3 linked regions of the Gemmatimonas phototrophica genome follow. The main gene of each other region encodes a partner of the protein of the gene in region 3 in a complex. Links are inferred from orthologs where the notes say so. Each region holds a gene or a part of one and is shown on either strand. Other genes may lie near its edges.

Evidence for each region.
Region 1: secY (region 3) and secG share a complex: the UniProt entries of both Escherichia coli proteins name them as parts of the sec protein translocase complex. The link is inferred for Gemmatimonas phototrophica from one-to-one orthologs.
Region 2: the proteins of secY (region 3) and secA are in contact, whole or in part, in a crystal structure (PDB 3DIN), measured with the Thermotoga maritima proteins. The link is inferred for Gemmatimonas phototrophica from one-to-one orthologs. Residues at the interface, in WP_004081795.1 of Thermotoga maritima: Glu108, Gly109, Glu110, Glu111, Ala236, Glu237, Arg238, Arg239, Ile240, Thr241, Ile242, Gln243, Tyr244, Ala245, Arg246, Arg247, Val248, Thr249, Gly250, Arg251, Arg252, Val253, Tyr254, Gly256, Ala257, Ser258, Thr259, Tyr260, Leu261, Pro262; in WP_004082002.1 of Thermotoga maritima: Glu261, Ala262, Arg263, Lys300, Ala301, Arg302, Thr303, Ile304, Ile305, Leu323, Tyr324, Asp325, Pro326, Val329, Ser330, Tyr333, Ile336, Lys340, Phe345, Val349, Glu363, Phe364, Tyr374, Ser375, Gly376, Gly377, Glu393, Ile395, Thr482, Ser483.

Annotation. Positions count from the first base shown.
Region 1 is NZ_CP011454.1:2,180,983-2,190,286, forward strand. What follows is about bases 759-3,598. They hold secG (preprotein translocase subunit SecG), read right to left. Parts: upstream 2,451-3,598; coding sequence 2,067-2,450; downstream 759-2,066. Other genes in these bases: GEMMAAP_RS09175 (HU family DNA-binding protein), read right to left, coding at 759-896; carA (glutamine-hydrolyzing carbamoyl-phosphate synthase small subunit), read right to left, coding at 946-2,058; tpiA (triose-phosphate isomerase), read right to left, coding at 2,583-3,338; GEMMAAP_RS09195 (phosphoglycerate kinase), read right to left, coding at 3,366-3,598. Outside these bases: GEMMAAP_RS09165 (molybdenum cofactor biosynthesis protein MoaE), read right to left, coding at 1-111; GEMMAAP_RS09170 (MoaD/ThiS family protein), read right to left, coding at 116-358; more of GEMMAAP_RS09175, read right to left, coding at 489-758; more of GEMMAAP_RS09195, read right to left, coding at 3,599-4,562; gap (type I glyceraldehyde-3-phosphate dehydrogenase), read right to left, coding at 4,725-5,735; GEMMAAP_RS19985 (ComF family protein), read right to left, coding at 5,741-6,406; GEMMAAP_RS09210 (shikimate dehydrogenase family protein), read right to left, coding at 6,644-7,510; GEMMAAP_RS09215 (low molecular weight protein arginine phosphatase), read right to left, coding at 7,519-7,974; GEMMAAP_RS09220 (L-threonylcarbamoyladenylate synthase), read right to left, coding at 7,974-8,657; ispD (2-C-methyl-D-erythritol 4-phosphate cytidylyltransferase), read right to left, coding at 8,661-9,304. UniProt on the Escherichia coli protein: Subunit of the protein translocation channel SecYEG. Overexpression of some hybrid proteins has been thought to jam the protein secretion apparatus resulting in cell death; while this may be true it also results in FtsH-mediated degradation of SecY.
Region 2 is NZ_CP011454.1:2,423,835-2,434,143, forward strand. The notes cover bases 3,123-6,967. They hold secA (preprotein translocase subunit SecA), read right to left. Parts: upstream 6,650-6,967; coding sequence 3,323-6,649; downstream 3,123-3,322. Other genes in these bases: nadD (nicotinate (nicotinamide) nucleotide adenylyltransferase), read right to left, coding at 6,712-6,967. Outside these bases: more of nadD, read right to left, coding at 6,968-7,326; GEMMAAP_RS10310 (outer membrane protein assembly factor BamD), read right to left, coding at 7,344-8,192; GEMMAAP_RS10315 (nucleotide sugar dehydrogenase), read right to left, coding at 8,245-9,600; GEMMAAP_RS10320 (DegT/DnrJ/EryC1/StrS family aminotransferase), read right to left, coding at 9,613-10,309. UniProt on the Escherichia coli protein: Required for protein export, interacts with the SecYEG preprotein conducting channel.
Region 3 is NZ_CP011454.1:1,255,400-1,264,757, reverse strand. What follows is about bases 6,465-9,358. They hold secY (preprotein translocase subunit SecY), read right to left. Parts: upstream 8,640-9,358; coding sequence 7,290-8,639; downstream 6,465-7,289. Other genes in these bases: rpmD (50S ribosomal protein L30), read right to left, coding at 9,137-9,313; rplO (50S ribosomal protein L15), read right to left, coding at 8,657-9,103; GEMMAAP_RS05260 (adenylate kinase), read right to left, coding at 6,636-7,280; map (type I methionyl aminopeptidase), read right to left, coding at 6,465-6,636. In the rest of the region: GEMMAAP_RS05295 (type IV pilus twitching motility protein PilT), read right to left, coding at 1-1,170; trpS (tryptophan--tRNA ligase), read right to left, coding at 1,294-2,289; GEMMAAP_RS05285 (inositol monophosphatase family protein), read left to right, coding at 2,384-3,187; ftcD (glutamate formimidoyltransferase), read left to right, coding at 3,230-4,762; GEMMAAP_RS05275 (PEGA domain-containing protein), read left to right, coding at 4,796-5,206; GEMMAAP_RS05270 (DinB family protein), read right to left, coding at 5,228-5,782; more of map, read right to left, coding at 5,854-6,464. UniProt on the Escherichia coli protein: The central subunit of the protein translocation channel SecYEG. Consists of two halves formed by TMs 1-5 and 6-10.

The sequences.
Region 1 (9,304 bases), 930 kb from region 3 along the record:
GACCGAGAGGGCCCCGACGCCCGCAGCCTGTGCCGTACCAATCAGATGGGACACGTCGATCGGGGCGGTGACAATGGCGGCGTGGAGTACGCCGGTAGATGCAGGTGCCACGGGATCAGCCACCGGCGACGGGAGGGATGAGGGCCACTTCGTCGGCCGGATGAATAACCGTTGCCATCTGGGCGAAGGCATGGTTGACGGCGACCAACGGCTTGGCGGGAAGCCGCTCCCCGCCGGGCAATTGCCGGAGGGCCGCCACAAGGTCGGCCACGGCACAGGGTGCAGTGACGGGGACCTCAATCTGGCGGGCACCTAAGGCATCGGCATACGACGCGAACAACAAGACGGAAACGCTCATGTCAAAACAAAGATAGCGCCAAAGCGGGAATCCGGTTCCACCAAGGTCCATTCCGTTGACCATACAAAACGCCCCCAGTACCTGATTCCAGGCAACTGGAGGCGCGTTTGCGGGTCACTGCCGTACCCGCTCAGCTGTCCGAGTCGCCGTAGTCGTCGTCGTCGTCAAGCAGGTGCGCCTCGATGCCGGCAACCATGGCGCGGAGCTCCTTGCTCGGCTTGAACACCGGGACCGGGCGCGCTGACACCTCGACAGGCGACCCGGTCCGGGGGTTTCGGGCCATACGCGTCTTTCGCTGACGGATCTTGAAGGTACCGAAGCCACGGACTTCAATGTTTTTCTGCTCCTGCAGCGCCTCTTTGATGGCGTCCAAGAACGCATCAACAACGCGCGCGCAGTCTTTTTTGGAGATGGTCGGTCCGGCGGTCCGGGCAATACGAGCCGTGACGTTCTCGACCAGATCGGCTTTGGTCATGTGGCGGGCGAAAAGTTTCGGAGCAGAAACGCTGTGGGCACCAAGCAACGGCTCGGTGCCCACGAAGCGAACGTATGGCCTTAGTGCTTATCAGTCAAGCGTTTGGGCCATCTCACCCACGACGATTTCTCAAGGCTACGAGAAACTGGTCGAACAGGGGGACCGCATCGTGTGGGCCAGGAGCCGCCTCAGGGTGATACTGCACCGCAAAGATCGGGAGCCGGGTATGCCGTAGCCCTTCCACCGTGCCATCGTTGAGATTGATGTGGGTCACGGCCAGCTCCGGGGCACCATCCACCCCGTCCGGAGATCCCACGACCGCAAAACCATGGTTCTGGGAGGTGATCAGCACCTGTCCCGTGGCGAGATCCTTCACCGGCTGATTTCCACCGCGATGCCCAAACGGCATTTTGGCCGTGTGGCCACCAAAGGTCAGCCCGAGGAGCTGGTGCCCGAGGCAAATGCCGAACATCGGTACGTTCTGCTCGGCAATCTGGCGAATGGCGGCAGGCGCATACATGACGGCCGCCGGATCTCCCGGTCCGTTGGACAGGAACACGCCATCAGGGTTCATGGCGAGCACGGCATCGGCCGACGTGTCCGATGGCACGACGGTGACGCGCACCCCATGGTCCTCGAAGAGCCGCAGAATGTTGCGCTTGATCCCAAAGTCGTAGGCAACGACATGGTACGGCGCGTCCGGCTTCCCCCAGCTGTATGGCTCGCGGGTGGACACCACAGTCGCCAGATCGAGCCCTTCCATGCTGGGGCAGCTCTCGAGCACCGCGAGCGCCTCACGTGTTGGCGTTTCGCCGACGCCGATCACCCCCTTCATCACCCCGACACTGCGGAGGTGCCGGGTGAGACGACGGGTGTCTACTTCGGTAAGCACCGGAACGCTTGCCTGTTCAAGCCACTCTCGCAGGCCACCCGTGGCCCGCCAGTTGGAATAGGTCGGCGAAAGCTCGCGTACGACCACACCGGCTACCTGAGGGCGGGCGGACTCGGGATCCTCAAGATTGATCCCGTAGTTGCCAATCTGGGGAGCGGTCAGCACCACGATCTGTCCGTTGTAGGACGGATCGGTGAAGACCTCCTGATACCCGGTCATGTTCGTGGTAAAGACCACTTCGGCTACGGTCGGCAGGGTTGGCCCCACCAGTCGACCGTGAAAAAGGGTTCCATCCTCGAGGAGGAGGAACCCCTTGGGCGGCAGCGTGTGCACCGGCCGCCTTACTTCTTGTCGGGCGCCGCCGGTGTGGCCGGGGCAGCCTGCTGGGTAAGAGGAGCGGCCGGCGCTGCGGTGCCGCTGCCGGTGCTTGGCGCCGACGGCGCGGTGGCCGGAGCGGCCAGCTTATCCAGCACCGACTTCGGTGCGACCGAGCGGCTGGACATGATCTGCAGAATGAACGCCAGACCAAGGAAGATTCCGCCGCACCACCAGGACGCCTTCGTGAGCAGATTGCCGGCCTGTCGCGAACCCATGATCGAGTCCGACGAGGAGCTCGCGCCGCCGAAGCTGGCCGCAAGACCGCCGCCCTTGCCCGACTGGAGAAGGACCGCCGCCGCAAGAACGATGGCGTCGAGAATGAGCAGTGTCAGCAGAAACGTGTACATGTCGCGGAGACGGAGTGCCGTGAGGAATAAGGCCGGGGTACAACCCTAGCCTCTGAAAATCACCTGCTGCCCGCCCCAAGACAAGTGCTTGGCAGGCAGCAGGTTGGGTCAGATGGGACAGATCGCCCGGACTCAGGCCCGGACGATGCTCGCCCAACTGTCGGCGTCGAGGGAGGCTCCGCCCACCAACAGCCCGTCCACGTCGGGGGCCGCCAGAAGCTGCGAGGCGTTCCCGCGGTTTACGGATCCCCCGTAGAGAATGGGAATGCCGGCGGCCGCCTTTTCTCCTACGCGGGAAACCAGCGCCCGGCGGAGTACCCCGTGAATCTCGCTGGCGTCGTCTGGCGTGGCCGTGCGCCCCGTCCCAATCGCCCAGACCGGCTCATATGCCAGCATGATCGCGCCCACCTGCACGTCATCCAGCTCTGCAAGCCCTGCGCTCAATTGGCGTTCGACGACTTCAGCCGTCCGCCCCGCTTCTCGCTCTTCAAGTGTTTCCCCGACGCACAGCATGGGAGTGAGCCGCCCCTGGGCAATAAGTGCCATCTTCCGGGTCGTCATGGCATCGGTCTCCCCGAACACATGTCGGCGCTCAGAGTGTCCAACCAGCACCACACGCGCCCCAACATCCCGCGCCATCAGCACGGAGTTTTCACCCGTGAACGCGCCCTGCACTTCCGTGTGGACATTCTGCACACCTACCCAAACCTCCGGACGGTCACGCAGCGCATCCATGACCGTCGTCAACGTGATGGCGGAGGGAAAAAACACCAGCGTCCGTTCGTTCAGCTTTGGTACCTGCGCCAGGAAACGCTGAAAGAAGGCCTTCGCGTCCGTTGGCGTGTGATTGAGTTTCCAGTTGGCCGCGATAACGGGCTTGAGATGCATGTCGGGATCCGAGTGAATGAGCGGTGATCAGCGCGCGTCGAGCGCGCTGACCCCAGGCAAATCTTTGCCTTCCAGAAATTCCAGCGATGCGCCGCCTCCGGTGGACACGTGCGACATCTGTGATTCGAGCCCCGCCTCGGCCACTGCGGCGGCACTGTCGCCGCCGCCAATGATCGTGGTGGCGCCTTTTCCGGTGGCGATGGCCATCGCCTCAGCGACGCCGCGCGTGCCGGCATCAAATGGCGGCTTTTCGAAGACGCCCATGGGACCGTTCCAAAGCACGGTTCGCGCGCTCTCGACCAACTCGCGATACAACGCCGTGCTCTCCGGGCCGATGTCAAACATGGCCTGTCCGGCCGGGATGGCATCACGCCCGACGGCCGATGCCTGCGCACCGGCATCCATGGCCGGCGCGATCGTGGCATCGACAGGAAGGACCAGCTTATCCCCGGCACGTGAGAGCAGATCCTTCGCCATGTCGAGGCGATCAGGCTCCACCAGAGAGTTCCCCGTTTCGAAGCCCATCGCCTTGAAAAACGTGCAGGCCATGGCGCCGCCGATCAGCAGCTTGTCCACCTTCGGCAACAACGCTTCCACCACATCGATCTTCCCCGAAATCTTGGAACCGCCCAGGATGGCCACAAAGGGGCGCTCGGGATGGGCCAGCGCTCCGCCGAGGTACGCCAGCTCCTTCTCCATGAGCAGACCGGCGACGGCCGGACGACAGAACTTCGCCACCCCTGCCGTGCTGGCATGGGCGCGATGGGCCGCGCCAAACGCATCGTTCACATAAAAGTCGCCCAGCTGCGCCAACTGGTAGGACAACGCTTCGTCGTTCTTCTCTTCGCCAGAAAGAAAGCGCGTGTTCTCCAGCAGCAGCACGTCGCCGGGCGCCAGATTCTGCGTTGCCTCCACCGCCCGCTCGCCGACGGTGACGTCGAGAAAGTGCACAGGGCACGACAGCAATTGCTTGAGCCGCGCCGCGACGGGCGCGAGCGAGTACTTCGCCTCTGGCGCGCCCTTGGGGCGACCGAAATGGGCAAGGAGGACGACTGAGGCGCCTCCATCACGCAACGCGTTGATCGTCGGCAGCGCCGCCGTGACCCGGGTGTCATCGGCCACCGCTCCCTGCTCATCGAGGGGAACGTTGAAGTCGACGCGTACCAGGGCGCGTTTGCCCTGGATCTCGGCCGCGGTCAGGTCGCGAATGGTCTTGGTATTCATCGGGAGCAGTTCGGGATGGCGCGCGACCAAGATGGCCATCGCGCGCTGAGAGCAGAACCTGCACAAAGGTCGCAGCGAGAACTACCAGCTCTCGTCTGCGACCTGGGCGTACTGCTGGCGCCGCCCCAACCGGTTTCGGTCGGGGCCAACACCGGGGATAACTCAGAGACGCGAGCCAACGAAGCGGAGCAGATCGACGCAACGCGACGAGTAGCCCCATTCGTTGTCGTACCAGCCGGAGATCTTCACCATGGTGCCGTTGATCACGATGGTGCTGCCCGAGTCGAGGGTGCAGGACATCGGGTTGCCGATGTAGTCCACCGAGACCAGCGGTTCGTCGCTGTATCCCAGCACGCCTTCGAGCGTGCTCTCGGAGGCCGCCTTGAACACTGCGTTGACTTCGTCGCGGGTCACCGGGCGCTCGACAATGCAGGTCAGGTCGGTGAGCGACACGTCAGGCGTGGGCACGCGGACGGCGATACCGTCAATCTTTCCCTTGACCTCGGGAATGACCAACGAGGTCGCTTTGGCAGCTCCCGTCGTGGTGGGAATCATGGACACGGCCGCCGCGCGGGCGCGTCGCAGATCCTTGTGCGGCAGATCGAGAATGCTCTGATCGTTGGTGTAGCTGTGAATCGTGACCATCGAGCCATGCACGAAGCCGAAGTTGTCCCGGATGACCTTGACCATCGGGACGAGGCAGTTGGTCGTGCAGGACGCATTCGAGATGATATGGTGCGACGCGTTGTCGTACTTGTCGCTGTTCACCCCCATCACGATGGTGATGTCCTCATCGGTGGCCGGGGCCGAGATGATGACCTTCTTGGCGCCGCCTTCGATGTGCTTCCGCGCGTCGGACGCCTTGGTGAAGCGGCCCGTGCTCTCCAGCACGATATCCACGCCCAGATCCTTCCACGGCAACTTCGCGGGATCGCGCTCCGCGAGGATCTGGATACGATCACCGTCCACGGTAATGGCATCCGTTTCGTGGCCAACTTCGCCGTCGAACTTGCCATGCACCGAGTCATACTTGAACAGGTGCGCCAGCGTCGCGGTGTCCGTGAGATCGTTGATGGCTACGAAGTCGATGTCGGCCACGCCTTGCTGTTTCGCGGCACGAAGGACCTGGCGGCCGATACGGCCGAAGCCGTTGATGCCAACACGTATACCCATTCGAGTCAGTTCCGGGTGAAGTCTGAGTCAGGAGCGGTACGGTCGCCGGGATCTGGCGCCCGACCGAAGGTCACACAACTGATGATGCGAGCGCCGCCACGCATGAGCGCCTGGACAGCGGCGTTCACCGTCGCGGCGGTGGTAATGACATCGTCCACCAGCACCACGTGCTGGCCACGAAGTCGTTCCTGAAACTGCACTGGCACGACAAACGCCTGTGCAACGTTGCTTGCGCGCTCCGAAGGTGTCAACCGGACCTGCGATGACGTATCGCGCACACGCACCAGCACGTCGGACCAGACGGGCACGCGCCAGAACGGCGCCAACCTGCCGCCCAGCAGAGCCGCCTGATTATAGCCACGCTCGCGTTCGCGCGCGGCGGACAGCGGGATGGGAATTATGGCCGCCCGCTCCTCCCGGACATCCTGCGGCCAATCGAGACGGGCCATCCGACGTGCCATGGGGACGGCCGCACGTGTCCACCCCTGGTACTTGAGCGCGTGCACCAGATCGCCGCCGGTACCGCTATCCATGCGTGCCACCGACCGGACGGCCCGGAGCGCCGGGTCCAGCCGGGGACACCACCGACAGGGTGGAAGGGTCGTGCCAGCCCCAAGCGGCTTGGCGGCACCTGAGGGGCGCTCGCCAGGCAACGGAAGGGTCAGCGACAAGCGAGGATGCCCGCATCGGTCACAGAGCGGGTAGGAAAACGGCACCAATCTGGCCATGCAGGGAGCACAAACGATGCCATCGACATCCGGTCGATGGGGAGAACGACACAACACACACGCGCCCGGCAACAGGAAATCGAGCGCGCCATGGGCCAGTGCACGAGCCACGGGCAAGAGGCGGGACATCCGATGACCGTTCACCAGATCAGCGCTGGCGTCTACCGACTGCCGTTCCACTCACGCGCGCGGTTCGTGTGCCGGGGGCATCGCGTGGCCAAGCGATTGCCACATGGCCCCCCGCGGGGCTGGAGTATTGAACCAGCACTCGAACGCACTGGCGCCCTGCTCCACCAACATCCGCAAGCCGTCCTCTGCGCGCAGGCCACGAGCACGCGCCGCCTGTACCAGCGCGGTTCCCTCCCGGCGATACACCAGATCGAACAGAGCGCTCTGCGCTGAGAGCACGGCGACATCGAGCGGCAGCGGATCATTGACGCGCATCCCCAAAGGGGTCGCATTGATGACCAGCTGCACCGAAGACCAGTGCACCGCGTCAGAGGACGGTTGTGACACCGCCGGCACGCCGGTACGGGAACTCAGGACGTCGGCGTTGTGCACCGAACGCGCGACGACGTGTATGCGACCGTGAACGGCATCAGGTAATTCGCTGATCGCGACCAGCACGGCCGCCGCCGCGCCCCCGGCGCCCAACACCACCACGTCTCCGTGAATCCCTTCAGCGCACAGTGCCCGGATCGTTGCCTTGATCCCATCCACGTCGGTGTTGTGTCCCACAAGGGCTTGCTGCTCCCACCAAAACGTATTGACCGCCCCCGTTCGCTCCGCGCTCGCCGTACGCTGCGCGGCAGCCTCGTAGACCACTCGCTTGTGCGGCATCGTGACGTTGCCACCGGTGTTGCTCTGGAGGCACGCCTCAAGCACAAGGGGAATATCGACCGCGGTCACCTCGCGCGCGGTGTACAGCAGGTCGCGTCCCACCGCGCGCAGTGCCGCGTTCTGAAACAGCGGCGACAATGACTGCGCCACTGGCTGTCCAAGAAGGACCAGGCCGTCCGGCGGTCTCGTGGCCCGAGGTAGACGCATCGTGGTGCTCAGCCCGGGCGCTGGCCAGCCAGCTTCTCGAGAACGGAAGCGATTTCCTGTTCGAGCTCCCGATACGTGTCTCGATACACATCAAGGTCACCGCCAAACGGATCACTGACGGCACGCCCCTCGCCACCGGTAAAGGCAGTGAGCAGGAACGCTCGTCCGGCCCCGCCCATGGCTTCCGCCCGCTCCAGATGGTGCGGGCCCATGGCCAGGATGACGTCGGCGCTCGCGACAATGTCCGGAGACAGCGGTCGCGCCCGATGTCCGGTGATATCCGTGCCATGCTCGAGCGATACCAGCAACGCGCCGTCAGAGGCCGATGAATCCGGCCACGCACTCGTCCCCGCACTGCTGACCGTGATCCCGGCCAGATGGCGGTCGGCGATCATGCGTCGTGCAATCGTTTCGGCGAGTGGGCTCCGGCAGGTATTCCCGGTGCAGACAAACAGCAAATGCATCAGGTATCTCCGAGTAGGTCCGGGACAACCGCGCGCAGTTGCGACGCGGACAGGACACCAGGGCGAATGACCCGGGCGCGTCGTCCTGTACAGTCCACGACTGTGGACGGTTTGGACGGGTCAAGGCGGCCACCGTCCAGCACGTGCAGGAGCCCGCGCCGGATTTCGTCAGGCCATTGGTCAACAATCTCCGATGCTACCATCGCTGGTGGTATCCCGGGACGGTTCGCACTGGTGCTGGTAATAGGTTCACCGTATGCCTGTAGCAGTCGTTGCAGCCCCGGGTGAGGGGTAAAGCGCACAGCGACTCCGCCTTCAGGACCGCGAAGCCGAGCCGGAACCCGCCCCTCGCCGCCCCGCAACACCAGTGTCAGCGGACCGGGCCAGAAGCGGGCCGCGAGATCGGCGCCATACGTGGGCAGATGCAGATCAAGCCGTGCAATCTGCTGCGGGTTGCCAATCAGCAGCAAAAACGGCTTGCCTGGCGGCCGGCCCTTCATGCGCACCAAGGCTTCCACTGATTCGTGATCCACCGCCGTACCAAAACCGTACACCGTCTCCGTGGGATAGGCGAGCACACGCCGCACACTCAGGTGGTGGATGGTCTCTCGAAGCGCCGCTTCAATTTCCACTGGCGACCAGAACGGCACCGTCATCTGCCCCGACTGCCCCTGATGCGGCACGTGCTACTCCACCAGGAGGCTGAGGGCATCGGCGCGCGCAAAGTCCGCCTCCTCGGTGATCTTCATGCCGCGCTCACTCCCACGGACCACGACCACCGGAAAGCCCAGTCGTTCGCACAGCGCCGCATCATCAGTGGCCCCGATGCTATCGCGACGGGCCGCCACGTGCGCCTCTTCGAGCATGACGCGCGGGAAGGCCTGCGGCGTTTGCGCGCGCCACAAATGGGTCCGGTCAACCGTGCGTACGATGCGCCCGTGCTCATCGACTTCCTTGAGCGTGTCAACGACCGGTAATGCCGCCACCGCGCCGTGGCCCTTGCGCGCCTCCGCTATCACCCGATCGATCGTGGCATCCGTGACCAATGGCCGCGCGGCATCGTGCACGACGGCAACCGTGACCTCCTCCGGCAGATCCTCGAGCCCGTTGACGACGCTCTCGTGGCGTTCCCGCCCACCCACGGACACGAGTAATCGATCCACGTCACACTGAAAGAGCCAGGGTGGCGGATCGGCGGCGTATGCCTTGGGTAACACCACGACCACAACGGCCACGTCAGTGCGCGCCATGAACGCCTGCACACTGTGCAACAACGCCGGTTTGCCGGAGACCCACCGGAACTGCTTCAGTTCGGTGCTACCCGTACGGG
Region 2 (10,309 bases), 1.2 Mb from region 3 along the record:
TCCTGAGTAACGCCCGACCCGAGTAATCGGGCGTGAACCCGGGGGGACCACCCTCCAAGCCTAAAGACTCCTCTGTGACCGATAGTGGACGAGTACCGTGAGGGACAGGTGAAAAGCACCCCTGTGCGGGGAGTGAAAGAGATCCTGAAACTACATACTTACAAGCGGTAGGAGGCTGGGCGTCGCAAGGCGTCACGGCTGACTGCGTGCCTTTTGCATTATGATCCGGCGAGTTACTCCTCAGATGCGAGGCTAAGGTGCTCAGCACCGGAGCCACAGCGAAAGCGAGTCCTGTCACGAGGGCGCATGAGTATCTGGGGGTACGACCCGAAACCAGGGCGATCTACCCATGAGCAGGGTGAAGCTGAGGTAACACTTAGTGGAGGCCCGAACCGGTGTGGGTTGAAAACCATTCGGATGACTTGTGGGTAGGGGTGAAAGGCCAATCAAGCCTGGAGATAGCTGGTTCTCCCCGAAATCTATTGAGGTAGAGCCTCGAGGCGTATTCGCAGGGGGTAGAGCGACTGGAAGGGCGCGGGGGGTCGTAGACCCTACCAACCCCTACCAAACTCCGAATACCTGACGAACGGACCTCGGGAGGCAGTCGCTGAGCGATAATGTCCAGCGGCGAGAGGGAAAGAACCCAGAACCACAGCTAAGGCCCCGAAGTGGCTGCTGAGTATAGCGAAGGATGTCGTCGTGCAGAGACAACTGGGAGGTTGGCTTAGAAGCAGCCATTCCTTGAAAGAGTGCGTAATAGCTCACCAGTCCAGCGTGATGGCGCCGAGAATGGTCGGGATTAAGCAGCCCGCCGAAGCTTGGTCTTCATACTTTGTATGAGGGGTAGGGGAGCGTTCCCGGTGCGTTGAAGTGGGGGTGGAAACCAACCCATGGAGCGACGGGAAGTGAGGATGCCGGATTAAGTACGCGCAAATGCGGGTGAGAACCCCGCACACCGTAAGCCCAAGGATTCCTGCGCCATGGCAATCAGCGCAGGGTGAGGCGGACCCTAAGGCGAGGCCCCAGAGGCGTAGTCGATGGATAGCCGGTCAAGATTCCGGCCCCATCTTATATCCGTTGAAGCAGTCCGGGACCCTGGAACGAAGCGCGAGCGACTTTGTGGATGGTCGTTCAAGGGCGTAGGCGCAAGCCGAGACCTGAGTACGAGGCAAGGGGGCAACTCCGAGCCAAGTCGTGTGGAGTCAGCAGGCAAGAAAAGCGGACTGGGGAGGGTATGAGATGTCCGTACCGCAAACCGACACAGGTGGGCAAGGCGAGTAGCCTCAGGTGAACGAGTGAAACGTGGTCAAGGAACTCGGCATAATGATCCCGTAACTTCGGAAGAAGGGATGCCTGCTTTGGTAGCCAGCTTCGCGCTGGTCGCTCGAGCAGGCCGCAGAGAATCGGCCCAAGCGACTGTTTAGCAAAAACACAGGTGCGTGCCAAGCCGCGTAAGGCGCCGTATACGCACTGACGCCTGCCCGGTGCCGGAAGGTTAAGGGGAGAGGTTAGGGCGCAAGCCCGAAGCTTTGAGCCGAAGCCCCGGTAAACGGCGGCCGTAACTATAACGGTCCTAAGGTAGCGAAATTCCTTGTCGGGTAAGTTCCGACCTGCACGAATGGCGTAACGACTTGGGCACTGTCTCGACCACGCGCTCGGCGAAATAGCAGTCTCGGTGAGGATTCCGAGTCCCCGCGACAGGACAAAAAGACCCCATGCACCTTTACTGTAGCTTGTCATTGGCGTTTGCATAGGACTGTGTAGCATAGGTGGGAGCCGTTGAGCCGGAGGCGCTAGCTTTCGGGGAGGCATCAGTGAAATACCACCCTGTGCTGTGTGAACGCCTCACCGCGGTCGGCAAACCCGATCCGGGACCGTGGCAGGTGGGCAGTTTGACTGGGGCGGTCGCCTCCGAAAGAGTAACGGAGGCGCGCGAAGGTTGGCTCAGCGCGGTCGGTAATCGCGCTTATAGAGTGTAACGGCAGAAGCCAGCCTGACGGCGAGACCGACGGGTCGAGCCGAGACGAAAGTCGGCCGTAGTGATCCGGTAGCCCGGTGTGGATCGGCTATCGCGCAACGGATAAAAGGTACGCTGGGGATAACAGGCTTATCGCGCCCGAGAGTTCATATCGACGGCGCGGTTTGGCACCTCGATGTCGGCTTGTCACATCCTGGGGCTGGAGAAGGTCCCAAGGGTCCGGCTGTTCGCCGGTTAAAGTGGCACATGAGCTGGGTTCAGAACGTCGTGAGACAGTTCGGTCTGTATCCGTCGTGGGCGTTGGAGAATTGAGGGGAGCGGACTTTAGTACGAGAGGACCGAGTCGGACGATCCGCTCGTGTCCCGGCTGTCACGCCAGTGGCACCGCCGGGTAGCGATGATCGGTGGCGATAACCGCTGAACGCATCTAAGTGGGAAGCGCCCCCCAAGATGAATTCTCCCTGGAGCCTTGAGCTCCCTGAAGGGCCGGAGGAGACGACTCCGTCGATAGGCAGCACGTGGAAGCGTCGCGAGACGTTCCGAGCGCAGCTGTCCTAATCGCCCGTGTGGCTTGACTTACCCCCTTGGGGTTTCCCAAGTGGGGCACAGGAATTCCGCAGAGCACACGCTTGTCATGGATCGGCCTCGCCCGAAAGGCGACCGATCCCCTACGATCACACCACCCCGTTTGTCGAATCCGCGCAACACTTGCGTGCACGATTCGCTGGCGACTAGAGCGTCAGGGCCACACCCGTTCCCATCCCGAACACGGTCGTTAAGCCTGATAGCGCCGATGGTACTCCGGGCGAGAGCTCGCGGGAGAGTAGGCCGTCGCCGGCACCCTTGAGCAGCCCCCGTGGGGAGATCTTCGGATCCCCCCCGGGGGCTGTTTGTTTTTTCCGTTTGACTTACATCTTTTTGGCGTGCCACCGTTTCGGCGGCAGATCCAATTAATAACCTTGTGTTTGCTTGGCGTCAACCCCTCTCGCGATCACTATTTTGATCTTTTTTGAAGATCGAAGGATCGGCGCGCGGGGAGCGCACTCGCACTCGCGAAACCCAGCGAGCGACGGCCTGAATCAGTACCACTCATCAGACCCCCTGCCACAACCGTCTTGCCGGTGCCGGACTCGCTGAGCGAGTGCACAACAACCGCGACGCTGTAGGCGGGTCGGGGATTAAAGCACATTGGGATGGCGATGTCAACAGGGGGTCACAACTTTCCCCGCGATTGTCTCAATCCCAACGCCCCCCGTACCAAACACGGCGGGCCGCTCCTCTGCGAAGCGGCCCGCCGTTTCCTCCCGTGTCTCCGGTCACCTGCCCCCGGAACGAGTGCACATCCTACAAGTGCGCCCCGTGACACTTCTTGAACTTCTTCCCGGACCCGCACGGACAGGCATTGTTGCGCGGCGTCTGTTCCCATCCCGCCGGCAACCCGGCGCCCGCCGCCTCCCCCAGCGAGCGCACGGGGCCCGCACCAACCACCTGGGGGACGCTGTGCGCCACCGTCCGAACCGGCGCGTCGTGCTCGCCCTGGTCGGCGTCAATAATGTCGTCCTCGTCCGCCTCCCCCTGCTCCACCGCCATGAGCTCGTCGAGCGGGATATCCTCGAGGATCCCCAACGCGTTGAACCGCTTCGTGGGGCGCCCCACCTCCTCCCGCATGAACTCCGCCGGCATTGGCGGCGGCTCGAACGCCTCCGTGGGCGACGGCTCAAACACCAGCTGCGCCTTGAGGAACCGCTCGGTGAACGAGTTCGCCACATCGTGCATGAGGTCCACGAACATCGTGTACGCATCCTGCTTGTATTCGACGAGCGGATCTTTCTGGCCCCAGGACCGATAGTGAATGGAGGCGCGCAACTGATCGAGATCGTAGAGGTGATCCTTCCACTTCTCGTCGATCACATTGAGCGTCACCAGCGACAACAGACGATCCGCGAAGCCGTTGCCGGATTCGTCCGTCACCTGATTGAGACTCTCCACCTTGAGCGCGAATGCCGCATGCACGGCCTCCACCGCCAGCGCCTGCGCTTCCTCGAGCGTTGCCGGCGGATGCTCCGCGAACGCCGGGACCTGCAGCATGTAATGCATCAGCAGATCCTGCTGCACGTACTCGAAGTCCCAATCCTCCTGCTTGTCGAACGTGGCCAGCGCCTGCTCCACACGCCGCTGTACGCCGCGCTCAAGCATCTTGATGGCTTCGCCCTTGAGCTCCTCTCCACCCTCCAGCGCAAACGCACGCAGCGAGTAGATAACCTCACGCTGCTGGTTCATGACGTCGTCATACTCCAGCAGCCGCTTGCGCGACTGAAAGTTCTGCAACTCCACGCGCTTCTGTGCCTGCTCGATGGACCGCGTAATGAGCGGGTGCGTCAACACCTCACCGTCCTGCGCTCCCATGCGATCCATCAGTTTGGCAATGCGCTCCGACCCGAAGAGCCGCATCAAATCATCTTCGAGTGACAGGAAGAACTGCGAGGCTCCCGGATCGCCCTGACGTCCGGAGCGTCCGCGCAACTGCCGGTCGATGCGCCGCGATTCATGCCGTTCGGAACCCACAATGTGCAGGCCACCGATTTCGGTGATATCGATCTCCTTGCCATCAGGATCGGTGATGCGGGACGCCTTCGCCTCCCGGACCCCTTCGGACAGTTTGATGTCCGTTCCACGGCCCGCCATGTTGGTGGCGATCATGATGGCGCCTGGGCGTCCCGCCTCCGAGACAATCTCCGCTTCGCGCTGGTGATACTTGGCGTTCAGCACGGCGTGCTTCATGCCAGCGCGTGTCATGAGTCGTGACAGCGTTTCCGACGCCTCCACGCTGGCGGTTCCGACCAGTACCGGGAACCCCAGCTCATGCAAGCGCCGAGTTTCCTCGACGATGGCGTTGTACTTTTCGCGCCGTGTCTTGAAGACCAGATCCTGCCGGTCATCGCGCTGAATGGGACGGTTGGTCGGGATCACCGACACTTCCAGCCCGTAAATGGTGTGGAACTCCGCCTCTTCCGTTTCCGCGGTACCGGTCATGCCGGCCAGCTTCTCGTACATGCGGAAGTAGTTCTGGATGGTGATGGTGGCGAGGGTCTGCGTTTCCCCCTTCACCTGCACCCGTTCCTTGGCTTCCACCGCCTGGTGCAACCCCTCGCTCCAGCGACGTCCCGGCATGGTGCGGCCGGTGAATTCATCCACGATCAACACCTGCCCGTCCTGCACGACGTAGTTGACGTCTTTCTCGTACAAGGCATGCGCCCGCAGCAGCTGATGAATGATGTTCAGTCGCTCGCTCTTGGTGGCGTACTCCCGCTCCACGGTGTTGCGGCGCTCGAGACGCTCCGCGGCAGAGAGGTCCATGTCGCGATCGATCTGCCCGATCAACAGCGCGATATCGGGGAGCACGAAGGTGTCCGGGTGATCGGGCGAGAGCCAATCCAGCCCCTTCTCCGTGAGGTGCACCGTGTGTCCCTTCTCGTCGAGCACGAACAGGAGGTTGTCCTCCATGTCCTTGAAGGACCGCTTGCTCACGGGGAGCTTCTTGTCGGCAATGACATCGAGCTCAACGCGCTGCACCAGCTGCTTCACGCCCGGCTCCTGGAGCACCTTCATGAGCCGCTTGTTCTTCGGGCCACCCATCTGCGCCTTGTAGAACTCGAGCGCCGCAGTATCGGTGTCCTTGGCTTCAAGAGCCCGCTCGCCATCGGCCACGAGCTGATTCACCAGTTCGTTCTGCTTGCGTACCAGGCGCTCGACCGAGGTGTTGAACTCCGCATACTGTCCATCACTCTCGTTGCCCACCGGTCCCGAGATGATGAGCGGCGTCCGGGCTTCGTCAATCAGGACCGAGTCCACCTCGTCCACGAGCGCGAAAATGTGCGGACGCTGCACCCGCTGCTCCAATGACACGACCATGTTGTCGCGCAGGTAATCAAACCCGAATTCGTTGTTGGTCCCGTATGTGATGTCGGCGGCATAGACCGCACGCCGTTCCCACGACCCGGGCTCGGTGTCGTCGAGACAGCCAACGGTCAGCCCCAGCCAGGTGTAGAGGTGCCCCATCCACTGCGAGTCGCGGCGGGCCAGGTAGTTGTTGACCGTGACCAGGTGCGAACCCCGACCAGGGAGGGCATTGAGGTACAGCGGCAGCGTGGCCACCAGCGTCTTGCCTTCACCCGTGGCCATTTCGGCGATGCGGCCCAGGTGCAACTGAATGCCCCCGATGAGCTGCACATCGTACGGGACCATATCCCAGGTGATCTCGTGACCGATGACCGACACCGGCGATCCCTTGAGTCGGCGGCAGGCTTCGCGCACCGTGGCAAACGCTTCGGGAAGCAGTTCGTCCAGCGTTTCGGCGATGGCGGTGCGAAGTTCGGCTTCCACGCCGCCGCGCCCGTCCGCCCCCTGCAATTCGCCATCGATGCGCTCCCGCTCGGCGGCATCGGCGGTGTCGTGCTTGGCCGCCTTGAGCTCCTGGATGCGGGCGTCAATGGGCCCGGTCCGTTCGGCCAGGATACCACGGAACTTCGCGGTCTGCCCCTGGATCTCGGCGTCCGACAACGTGGCCAATCGCGCTTCGATCTGGTGAATCTCATCGAGGATTGGCTGGACACGCTTCCGCTCGCGCTCGTGTCGCGTTCCAAACACCTTACTGATCAAACCCTTCAGCATGCGGACCTCTTTACCAGAAAGACGAGGACACCGTCTCGCGGCGCCCGGACGCCTTCCGGCGTTCAGGTCTCCGCGCGCTCCGGCATCCGGGAATTCTCGAGATACAACCCGGTGGATGCGATATACGACGCCACGGACTCCGACACAAAGCCCCGAATGGAGCGATGGTCCCGTACCCGTGCCCTGATTTCGGTTGACGACACATCCACCCGGCGCGTGGCGAGCCCTTGCGCGCGCACACCGCCGTGAATCTCCGGGTGAGGCGGGACGGCCCCGGCAGTGTCCCGATAGAGTACGACCAGTCGTACCAGACCAAGCAACCGTTCCGGTTCCTTCCAGCGGGAGAACGTGGGAACCACGTCGCTCCCAACCAAGAGGTGAAGTTCGGCGAGCGGCCAACGCTCTCGCACATTCTCCACGGTGTCAACCATGTAAGATAACCCGCCCCGCGTGATTTCCACGGGGTCCACCACCACCTTGGGAACTCCCTCAAAGCAGGCGCGGACCATGGCCAGCCGATGCGCGGCGTCCGTCTGCCCGGCCCCTTTGAGCGGTTGCTGCGCGGCCGGGATCACCAGGAGGAGATCCAGCTGCAGCGCATCAATGGCATCCTGTGCGATGAGTAGATGGCCCACATGCGGCGGGTCAAAGCTGCCGCCAAACAGGCCGATGCGCACGGACGCGGGGTGGTGGATTATCGGGACACGCGAGGCGCCGGTCTGGCATACGCCACCGGCGACGTCACGGCCTCAGGCGGCACCCTGGTAGCGGTCGCCGTATCAGTGGCGGCCACTCCACAGGCCACCTTGACGTCCGCATCTCCAGGATACGCCTTCCACATGGCTGAGCACGTTTCCGCGGCATCTTCCTTCCAGCGGATCTTGGTGTACAGCTCATGGAGGCGGAGCCACGACAGGCGTGCGGCCTTGGTCGTGGGGTACGTCGTGACAATGTCCTTCAGGTAAATGATCGCGCCATCGACCACCGGCCGCACTTTGATATAGTGCACGGCCGTGAGGTAGTCCTTTTGCGCGAACCACTCCTCAAGCTGGGTGATGCGCCGCTTGGCGTCTTCGGTTTCCTTGGCATCGGGATACGACGACAAGAGCGCCCGAAGAATGGAGGCCGCCTTCTGCCCCTGTTCCGGGTCGAGTGACGGCCGCCGCCAGAGCGACTGGTAGGCGCGACCGGTGCCCAGCATAGCCGTGGGCGCCAGCGTGTCGTCGGGGAAGCCATCGGTCACCCGCTCAAACGCCTGGGCGGCCAGCAGGTATTCCTGCTTGCGCTCGTGCGTGAGGGCGAGATAGAAGAAGGCCGGCGCCAAAAGCGGATCACGGGACGACAGATCACTGGTGAGCCGCTCAAATCCGAGTTGCGCGTTATCCCACTTCTTCTGCTGAAACTCGAGCAGCGAGGCTTGGAAGAGCGCCTCGGGGGTCGCGAAGTCGCGTGGCTGGAACCCGCGCCCACACCCTGCCAGTGCTGTCGCGACAGCGAGCAGCACCAGCAAGCGGAATTCAACGCGGTTCGGAAGATGACTCATGCGGCAGTAGGTACCCGGGGAATGCGGCGCAGGTTCGCGACGGCAGGAACGATCAGGAAACAGCGCGCGACGCCGGCCCGGAGGCCAACGGAATGATACGCGCCCGTCCCGCGGCCAGTCCGGCCGTGACGTTCCGCGTATCCACTACGAGGGTAGCGTGATCCACGACCCGCTGGTAGTCCACCGCCTTGTGATCGGTGATGACCACGACCGCGTCAGCCCAGCGCAACATCTCATCGCTGAGCTCCACCCCCTTCCGGACATGCCCGTCCTCGCGGAACTCGTGCACGAACGGATCGTGGAACTCTACGTGGGCTCCACGCTCTTCCAGCAGCCGAATCACGTCGAGGGCCGGGCTTTCCCGCACATCATCAATATCGCGCTTGTAGGCCACGCCAAGGACCAGGAGACGGCTCCCGCGTACGGCCTTCCGCACCTCGTTGAGCGCATCTGCCACCTTCTGGACCACCCACTCCGGCATGTGCGAATTGATCTCGCTGGCGAGGTCGATGAAGCGCGTCTTGTAGTTCAGCGTGCGCATCTTCCAGGCGAGATAGTGGGGGTCGAGCGGAATGCAGTGCCCGCCAATGCCGGGGCCCGGGGTGAACTTCATGAACCCGAAGGGCTTGGTGGCAGCGGCGTCGATGACTTCCCAGACGTTCACCCCCAGTTTGTCACACACAATCGCGATTTCGTTCACCAGCCCGATATTCACGGCCCGGAAGGTGTTTTCCAGCAGCTTCACCAGCTCCGCCGCTTCCGGCGAGCTGACCGGCACCACGGTGTCGATGCAGCTCTGGTATAGCGCCGTGGCCACCTCCACACAGGCCGGCGTAATGCCGCCCACCACCTTGGGAGTGTTCTTGGTGTGGTAGACCGGGTTGCCCGGGTCGACCCGCTCGGGGCTGAACGCCACGAAGATGTCGCGCCCCACCGTGAGCCCCTGGGCTTCCAGGCGGGGCTGCAGCAGTTCCCGCGTGGTGCCCGGGTACGTGGTGCTCTCCAGCACCACGCACAGCCCCGGATGGGCCTGCCGCGCGATCGCGTCCGCCGCGCTCAGCACAAAGGCCATGTCCGGGTCCCGCGTCTTGGAGAGCGGCGTGGGCACCGCAATGGAGATGGCCTCGCACTCCCGCAGCCGATCTTCCTGCGTCGTGGCCACAAACCGCCCCTGCGCCACCGCCGCCTGCACCGTGTCGCCGGCAATATCCTGAATGTGCGACTGCCCGGCCATGAGCAGGTCCACCACCCGCTGACTCACGTCGTAGCCAATGACCGTAAAGCCCGCCTGCACGAATTCCATGGCCAGCGGGAGGCCCACGTAGCCGAGGCCGATCACCCCGATGACGGCGGAGCGATCCGAGATCCGGGTGAGCAGCTGGTCCTTCATGGATACTGTGTCAGTCATTTCAGTGGACTCTTAACGGCCGAAGAAGCCTCGCACAGCAGCGATGACCTCGTCCAGCTGTGCGGTGGTGAGTTCGGGGAACACCGGGAGCGACAGGACTTCCCGCGCCGCGCGCTCGGCTTCCGGACACTGCCCCTCGTTATAGCCGAGATAGGCAAAGCACGGCTGCAGATGCAGCGGTAAGGGATAGTACACGTTGGACCCAATTCCCTGTTCTTTAAGGTGAGCCTGTAGCGCGTCCCGCTGACCCACACGAATGGTGTACTGGTTGTAGATCGAGGTGTTGGCCGGATCGACGAATGGCGTTCCCACTTCGGGGACATCCGCGAAGGCCGCGTCGTAATAGGACGCATTACGGCGACGGGCGGCACTCCACGACTCCAGATGGGGCAGCTTGGCGCGCAGTACGGCGGCCTGCAGGGCATCAAGGCGGCTGTTGTATCCAACGATTTCGTGGTAGTACGTGCGACGGCTTCCATGGGTCCGCAGCTTCATGAGCGCCTCAAAGAGCCCCTCATCCTGCGTGACCATCATGCCGCCGTCGCCATACCCGCCCAGATTCTTCGAGGGGAAGAAGCTGAAGGTGCCAATGGCGGCGGCCTCCCCGGCCATGACCTTCCGCCCATCAACCATTCGGCTGGCCCCGATGGACTGGGCCGCGTCCTCGATAACGGGGAGCCCCTTGGCGGCGGCCTTCACCTGCTCAATG
Region 3 (9,358 bases):
GCTCCCCAGGCCTGCCGTCGGCGCGGCGGGCGCCACTGGCCGTGCTGCCGCCGGATGCGGAGGGGCTATCGGCTTGGCCAGCTGCCCGATCGCCGGTGTCTTGCGGTTGCGCCCCATGCGGAACGCCAACTCGAAGTCGGCCGGATTGGTCGCGGCGCCCTTCGCCACTTCAAACTCGATCTCGCCGGACTGCACCAGCTCCGTGAGATGCTGATCGAAGGTCTGCATTCCGTACTGGGAGCCGTCCGCGATGTAGTCGCGGATTTCGGCAATGCGCCCTTCCGCAATGAGATCACGAATCGTACTCGTGACCACCATGACCTCGGCCGCCACCACACGTCCCTGCCCGCTCTTGCGCGGCAACAGACGCTGCGACACCACCGCATGCAGCGACTCGGCGAGACGCATGCGCACCACCAGCTGCTCTTCCGGCGGAAACATGGCCACGATACGCATTACCGTGGTCACCGCATCCGGCGTGTGCAGCGTGGAGATGAGCAAGTGCCCCGTCTCGGCCGCTTTCATGGCCGTGTCAATCGTTTCCGCATCACGCATTTCGCCAATCAGAATGACATCGGGATCCTGACGAAGCGCCGCCCGCAACCCCATGCGGAACGTATCCGTATCAATGCCGACCTCACGCTGCGTGACCGAGCTCTTGATGTCGTTGTGAATGAATTCAATGGGGTTTTCGAGCGTCAGGATATGCTTTTCGTAGGACCCGTTGATCTCATTCACCAGTGCCGCCATGGTGCTCGACTTGCCCGAGCCCGTTACGCCGGTCACCAGCACCATGCCGCGCTCCGTGTGCGCAATGCGCGTGAGTACCGGGGGCAACCGCAAGGTGTGCACGGTTGGGACCTGCTCGGGAATCACGCGCATCACAATGGAGTGCGCAGCGCGCTGTCGCAGAATGTTCACACGAAAGCGTCCCACACCCGCCGAGGCCCACGAGCAATCAAAATCCTTCAGTGTATCAATCGTGGCGCGATCCACATCGTTGCTCATCAGATGCAACGCAATCGCGCGCGTCTGTTCGGCCGTCAACGTCTGCTTCGTCAGCACCACAAGGCGCCCGTCGATACGTGCACGGACCACGTCGCCGGCCTTGATGTGCACGTCGGACGCTCCGCGTTCGACGGCTGCCTTGATGATACGTTCGATTGCCACAGTCACGGTCTGGTGGAAGGGAACGGCCACTCGCTCCCCCGTACAGACGATTCGGCCCCAACCCGGCAACGCGTCGGCACGCAGACTGCGGGTATCACCCGCGCTCCGCGCCGCCACGCCCGGTCAGCCCGCCAGCCCCGTAGAGCCCAGCCCCATGATGTCGCGAACTTCAGCAATGGTCTGCTGCGCAATACCACGCGCCGCACGCCCCCCATCGGCCAGCGCATCCAGCACCCGCTGTGGCTCGGCGTCCAATTCGGCGCTGCGACGACGAATCGGGGTCAGCTCCTGCACCATGCCTTCCAGCAGCACCTTCTTGCAGTCCATGCACCCCCACCCGGCGGTGCTGCACTGCTGCGCCACGTTGCTGACGGTCGCTTCATCATTGAACGCCTTGTGCAGCTGATAAATGTTGCACACCTCCGGACGCCCCGGATCGCTTTTGCGCACCCGCTGCGGATCGGTCATGGCCGGCCGGAGTTTCTGCCAGATCTCCTCGTCGGTTTCCAGCAATCCAATGGTGTTGCCAAGCGACTTGGACATCTTGGCGTTGCCATCCAACCCCATGATGCGGCGCGTCGGCGTGAGTAGCGGCTTGGGCTCCGGGAAATACTCCACGCCAAACTTCGCGTTGAACTTCCGCGCCGTATCCCGCGCCAGCTCCAGATGCTGAATCTGATCCTCACCCACCGGAATGCTGTCGGCACGGTAGAGCAGAATGTCGGCGCTCTGCAAGACCGGATACATGAGCAGCCCGGCGGGAATGCTTTCCATCTTCGACGACTTGTCCTTGAACTGCGTCTGCCGCTCCAGGTCGCCGAGCGGCGTGATGGTCGTGAAGATCCACGACAGTTCGGTGTGCTCCGGCACATCGCTCTGCATGAACAGCACAGCCTGCGCCGGATCAATACCCGCCGCCAGCAGCGACTTGGCCATCCCCCACCGCCGCGCCCGCAGCACGGCCGGGTCATAGCTGCCGGTAATGGCGTGGTAGTCCACGACACAGTAGATGGCACCGGGGTAGGTTGCCTGGAGCTGGACCCAGTTTTTCACTGCGCCCAGATAATTGCCGATATGCAGTTCGCCCGAAGGCTGGATGCCACTGAAGATGCGAGCCATGTGCGTAACGTAAGCGGCGTGCGGTGGCATCACAAACAGCAGAGCGCAGACGGCCATCTGCAGTTCACATACCCCTGTGACCAAATTTCACACCATGCCAACCCCCGACCGCCTCGCCTGGCGCGACGCTGCCAGAGCCGCCGCGCAGACCGCCGCCGACTTCATTACCCACGAAGCGCACACACATCGCGCTGTCGCATGGGAAGCCAAGAGTGCGACCGACTTCGTGAGCCATGTCGATCTCGGCGCCGAAGAGCGCATTCGCGACATGTTGCTCGCCCGCATTCCCGGCATTCGCATCGTGGGCGAAGAACTCAGCAGTGACGCCAATCCGGAGGACGGGCTGGTCGCGATTGTGGATCCGCTCGATGGGACCACCAACTTCCTGCATGGTTTCCCCAACTACGGGGTGTCCATCTGCATTGCCCTTGATGGCGTACCGCAGGCCGCCGTGATGCACGATGTGGCCCGCGGTGGCTGTTGTCATGCGACCCTCGGGGGCGGCGCATTCGTGGACGACTCGCCACTCCACGTGTCGACCATCACCGACCCGGCCCGGGCCCTTATCGGCACCGGATTTCCCTTCAAGGACGTCACGCGGGCCGATGAATATCTGCGCATGATGCGGCGGCTCATGCCCGTGGTCTCCGGTATGCGGCGCGCGGGTTCGGCCGCGCTCGATCTCTCGGATGTGGCCCGGGGTCGCTTTGACGCCTTCTGGGAGCTCTGGCTCAACCCCTGGGACCTTGCTGCCGGTGTGCTCCTGGTGCGCGAAGCGGGTGGCCGGGTCACGGATCTCGACGGCAACGACGCCCGCCTCATTGGGGGGACCATCGTGGCGTCAAATGGCGTCCTGCACGACTGGTTTCTTGATGTCCTCAACGACCGGACGCGCTAACTTTCCGGCGCAGCGCTGACCGACACTCCCACCCCGCCTATCGTGCCGCTCGTCGAGTGCGTCCCCAATTTTTCTGAAGGTCGAGATCCGGTGGTCATTGCGGCCATCCGCGAGGCCATCGCCACCACCGCCGGCGCCCATGTGCTGGACGTGTCCAGCGATCCGTCGCATCACCGGACCGTGATCACCTTCGTCGCCTCGCTCGTCGCGGCCGTGCCGGCGGCGCTGGCGGCCATGCGGGTGGCGCGCGACCGAATCGATCTCACGGCGCATCAGGGGGAGCACCCCCGCATCGGCGCCACCGACGTGGTGCCGTTCATTCCGCTCGATGGCGCCACCATGGACGATTGCATTGCGCTCGCCCGTGAACTGGGTGAACGCGCGCACCGCGAACTGGGCATCCCGGTCTATCTGTACGAACGGGCCGCCGCCACGCCGGCCCGCGAAAATCTCGCCGATGTCCGTCGAGGAGAATTTGAGGGGCTCCGCGAGGAGGTACGCTCCAACCCTGCTCGGCACCCCGATTTCGGAGGGGCGGAGTTGCATCCCACCGCAGGCGCCACCGCCATTGGCGCGCGGCCGTTTTTGGTGGCCTACAACGTCTATCTGGGCGACAAGGCAAACCTCCCCGTGGCCAAGGACGTGGCCAAAGCCATTCGCGGCTCCTCCGGGGGGCTGCGGTATGTGAAAGGGCTGGGCATGGAAGTGGACGGACAGGCGCAGGTATCCATGAATCTGGTGGACACGGAAAAGACGCCGCTGCATCGCGTGTTTGAGTACGTGAAGACCGAGGCCGCCGCCTACGGGGTCGTCCCCACCTGGAGTGAAATTGTGGGGTTGGTCCCGGAGCGGGTGATGCTGGAGGCAGGCGCCCGCCATATCCAGTTGCGAGGCTTTTCCAAGGCCATGCTGCTCGAGACCAAGGTGCGCGACGTCATGTCGGGCGGTGAATCCATCGATGGCTTCATGTCACGCGTGGCCTCCCCCGACCCCACACCCGGAGGCGGCAGTGTGGCCGCCCACGCCGGCGCCTTGGGGGCCGCGCTGGCCCAGATGGTGAGCGGCCTGACGGTAGGAAGAAAGAAATACGCGGGTGTAGAAATAGAGATGAAGCAGATCGCGCTGCAGGCCAGTGCCTTGCGGTGCACGCTGAACACCCTGGTGGAGCGGGACGCTCAGTCCTACGAAGGGGTGCGGGCCGCGTATCAGTTACCAAAGGATTCCGAGCCAGAGCAACAGGCACGGGCCACCGCCATTCGGGAAGCGCTCATTGGCGCCGCCGAAGTGCCCCTCGAAACGGCACGCACGGCGGTGGAAGTCGCAGCGCTGGCCGCCGCTCTGGCCGAACGGGGGAACAGCAACGCCGTCAGTGACGCGTGCGTGGCCGCACTGCTGGCCGAAGCCGCCTGCAAAGGTGCGGTGCTCAACGTGCGCATCAACGTGGTCTCACTCGATGAGGAGGGCACGGCCCGCGGTGCGGCCCTGGCATCGGAAGCCCGCAAGATGCTGGATGCCGCCGCCATGCACGCGCGTATTGCCGAAGCCGCGGCAGAGCGCGCCATGATGCCCGCCTGACCCCCTGCCCCCACTCGACGCATGCTGCTTTCGATGTCTCATTGTTTGGCCGCCGCCCGTCGCCCCACGCGGGTGCTCCCTCTGCTGCTGGCGTGCGCCCTGAGCGCCTGCTCGAGCGCGAGGAGTGCACGCGACGCCGGTCGCACCGTGTCCGGCACCAGCGCGATGGTTGGCTGTGAAGCCAGTGTCAAAGATGGTGCCCGACTCGGTCGCGCGGCTCTGACCTTTTCCGGAGCCTCCAGCGGCGAGGCCACCCTGCGCATTGAAGGGGAAGCGTACAAAAGCACGGTGCTGGTGGACGTAGCCACCGGCACCGTGCTTGAACTCGCGGAAGGCACCTACCAAGTGCGCATCACCGTGAGTGGCTACCGCGCGGTGGAGCGGTCGGTCTCCGTGGTATGCGGAAAGGAAAGCACGGTGGCGGTGACGCTAAACCGGCGCTGACAGCACGCCGGCGTGCCGGCGTTACTTGCTCCAGGGCGGCACAATCCCGTTGGTCCGCGCATAGGCAATGGACTGGCCGAGATGCTCATGCAGGTGGGTCGCCGCAAGAATCCACATGCTTTGAGCCGTGGTCTTCATGCCGAACATGCTCACGGACTCGCCGACGTTTGCGGCGGTAGTCTTTGCCATCTGCGTCTTGAGATAGGCGAAGCTCTGTTCGAGCTCGGCCACGATCTGTTCACGCGTGAGCGCCCGCGTTTCGTACGCCGTCAGCGACTTGAAATCCCCCGCCTTGATGCCGGTGGTCGCCGGGATGGCGTGTCCGAATCCGCTGGGAATGAAATAATTGTCCGACGCTACGTGCAGCAGCACTTCGCCAATGGAGCGGACCCCGGGGGCCGGGCGCCACGACAGCTTTTCAGCGGGCGTCACCTTGGCCAGGCCAATGAATTTCTGCTCAACGCCCTCCACATCCTTGATCAGATCCAGCACCACGGGCGAGGCCTGCGCAGTGAGCGGACGAACGGCGGGGGCGGCGGAACACATGAGGGCCGCGAGCAGGACAGCACGACGCATTGAGAGCTCCTTGGGAGTGGGATTCTTTAATTCTACCGCGCGCGGCAGAACAGAACCACTCCGGCGAGCGGTCAACCCTGGGGAAGTGTCAGAATACGCGGGCCGTCTTCGGTTATGGCTACCGTGTGTTCAAAATGCGCCGAACGCTTTCCGTCGGCGGTGACCACGGTCCACTTGTCGCTCAGCGTTTTCGTCTTCGGCGTGCCCACATTCACCATGGGCTCAATGGCAATGGTGAGCCCGACGCTGAGCTTCTTTCCGCGCTTCGGCTTGCCGTAGTTGGGGATCTGCAGCTCCTCGTGCGGGGAGAAACCCACCCCGTGTCCCACGAGTTCGCGCACGACGCCAAACCCTTCGGCCTCCACCACGGCCTGCACCGCCGCGCCAATGTCACCAACGTGATTGTCGGGCACGGCCGCCGCAATCCCGGCGGCCAGGGAGCGTTCGGTGACGTCCAGCAACCGCTGGGTCAGCTCATCGATGGTGCCAACGGGCACGGTGATCGCCGCGTCGGTGAACATGCCATCCAGCTTCACGCCCACATCCACGGTGACGATATCACCGTCGACCAAGATGCGTTTGCGAGACGGAATCCCGTGCACGATCTCCTCGTTGATGGAGATACAGGCACTGCCCGGAAAGCCGTACAACCCCTTGAAGGCAGGTTCGGCACCAGCATGTGAGCGAATGAAGCTCTCTACGAGCTGATCGAGCTCCATCGTGGAGATGCCGGGGCGCACATGCGCCTTGGCATGCATGAGCGTGGCGTGCAGAATAGCCCCGCCACGCGCCATGATCTCAATTTCGCGCGGCGACTTGAGGAGCGTTGCCGGTGCGGCATTGCCCATCGCCATCACGCGATCCCGAGCGCCGTCAGCACGCGCTGTTCGACGTCCTCGAGCGAGCCAAGGGCGTCCACGCGCACCATGTTGGCGCCATGCGACGCGTACCAGTCAATGACCGGCGCCGTCTGATCGCGATACACCTGCATGCGTTTCCGGATCGCGTCGGGCTCATCGTCCTTGCGGCGTACCAGGGTGCCGGTCTGGCCGCCTTCTGAGCACGTCTCACCGGGCTCACGACCAAAGAACGGACGCTGACACACATCGCAGGTCGTCCGTCCGCTGAGACGACGGACCAGCTCGTCTTCATCGATTTCGAACAGCAGCACAGCGTCCACTTTGCGCCCCAGGGCGGCCAGGGCATCCGTAAGCCCCTGTGCCTGTGGCGTGGTGCGCACGACGCCATCGAGGATGGCGCCATTGGCGGCCGTAGGAGACGCCAGCGCTTCGCGCATGATGCCCATAATGACGGCATCAGGCACGAGATCGCCGCGATCCATGGCAGCCTTGGCCTCGAGGCCCAACGGCGTGCCGTCTCGAACCGCGGCGCGGAGTACATCGCCAGTCGCGACCTTGGGAACGTCAAGGCGAGCGGCTAGCCGCTCGCCTTGAGTTCCCTTGCCCGCGCCTGGAGGACCAAGCAGGACGATGATCATTGGAAGAGTTTAGAAGCCGCCCTGAGTCGCCTGACGGCCGCGGAACTTCACACGACCCTTCTTCATGAAACCGTCGTACTTGCGGAGCAGCAGGTGCTGCTGCATTTGCGCCATCGTATCGAGCGCCACACCAACGACGATCAGCAGCGAGGTGCCACCAAAGGCGAAGGGGACGTTCACGAGACGCGCAATGACGATCGGCATCAAGGCGATAACGGTGAGGAAAATCGCGCCCGGCAACGTGATGCGCTCGACGACCTGCTCGATGTACTCCGCCGTCTTCGCGCCCGGCTTGATGCCCGGCACAAACCCGCCCTGCTTCTTCAGGTTCTCAGCCAAATCGACCGGATTGAAGATGATGGACGTGTAGAAGTACGTGAACAGCATGATGAGCACAGCCGACAGGATGAAATAGAGCCACGGGTTGGGCCCCTGCGGATTGAAGTACTCCGCAATCTCCTGCAGCTTCGCGTTGCCGCTGAACTGCGCCAGCGCACCGGGAATGACGATCACCGACTGGGCGAAGATGATCGGCATGACGCCGGCCGTGTTGATGCGCAGCGGGATGAAGTTGCGCGCGGCCTCACGCTGACGTCCGCGAGCCATGGTGCGCTGCGGAATCTGAATGAGCACCCGGCGAGCGGCCACCGTAATGGCCACCACACCCGCAACCACCGCCACCATGACCAAGCCCAGCACCACCAGCGTCAGCGGCGAGATCGCGCCCGTCGTGACGAAGTTGAAGGACTGGAAAATGGACGGCCACATGCGCTCGACGATCGAGAAGAAGATGATCAGCGACGCGCCATTGCCCAGGCCGCGCTCGGTGATCTGCTCACCCAGCCACATGACGAAAATCGCGCCAGCGGTGAGGAAGAGCATCATCTGGATCGTGAACCACGGTCCCGGGCGCGACACCGCCGCCGGAAGCGACGCGGTGAAGAGCGCAAAACCGTACGCCTGAATCAGCGCGAGCACGACGGTGAGGTAGCGGGTGTACTGCGTGAGCTTTTTCCGCCCCTCTTCGTCCTTCTGCATCTTGTCCACGTTCGGCAGCACGGCCCCGGCAATCTGGACGAAGATGCTCGCCGAGATGTAGGGCATGATGCCGAGCGCGAATACTGTGGCGCGTGAGAGACCACCACCCACGAACATGTCGTAGAGGCCCAGAAGGCCACCGCCCTGCTGGCGGGTGAAATAGTCCGTCAGCGCCTGGACATCGATCCCGGGGGCCGTGATATGCGAGCCGACGCGATAGATCACCATGCACAGGAACGTGAAGGTGATCTTCGCCCACAGCTCGGGCGTCCGGTAAATGTTGGCGACCGCGTTGGCGGCCGCGTTGTTGTCTTCTGCCATGCGCTGAATGCTCTCCGTCAGCCTTCGACGCGGCCGCCGGCCGCTTCGATCTTCGCCTTGGCGGAGGCGCTAACCTTCACGCCCTTCACCGTGAACGCCCGCGACACTTCCCCGTTGGCGAGCAGCTTCGCCGGGCCCTGGCCCGCACGAATCAGTCCCGCCGCGATGAGCGTCTCGGTCGTCACTTCGTCCCCGGCCACCTGCGCGAGGTCGGGGAGGCGCACGATCTGCGCCTCTTCACGGAACGGGTTGGTGAAACCACGCTTGGGAATACGACGCGTGATCGGCATCTGACCGCCTTCGAAATGCGGCTTGCCACCACCAGGACCACCATGACCCGAGCGGGCCATGGAGCCTTTGTGACCCTTACCGGACGTCTTGCCCAGGCCGGAGCCCGGGCCGCGGCCCAGACGACGACGCGAGCGATGCGAGCCCGGCGCCGGCGACAGGTTGTGCAGGCCGATCTTCTCAGCCGACTGTGCGTTGTCTGCCATCGCTTACTCCTCCACCGGCGTCACCTGAACCAGGTGACGCACCTTCTTGAGCTGGCCGCGCAGCGAGGCGGAATCCTGCTGCACAACGCTGGCCTGATGATGACGAAGGCCGAGAGCCGCCAGCGTTGCCCGCATCCGCCACGAATGGCCGATCGCGCTCCGCACCTGCGTCACCTTCACCTTACCGTCCGTCGGAGCCTGGAGCTTCGGCGTCTTGGCCGGCCC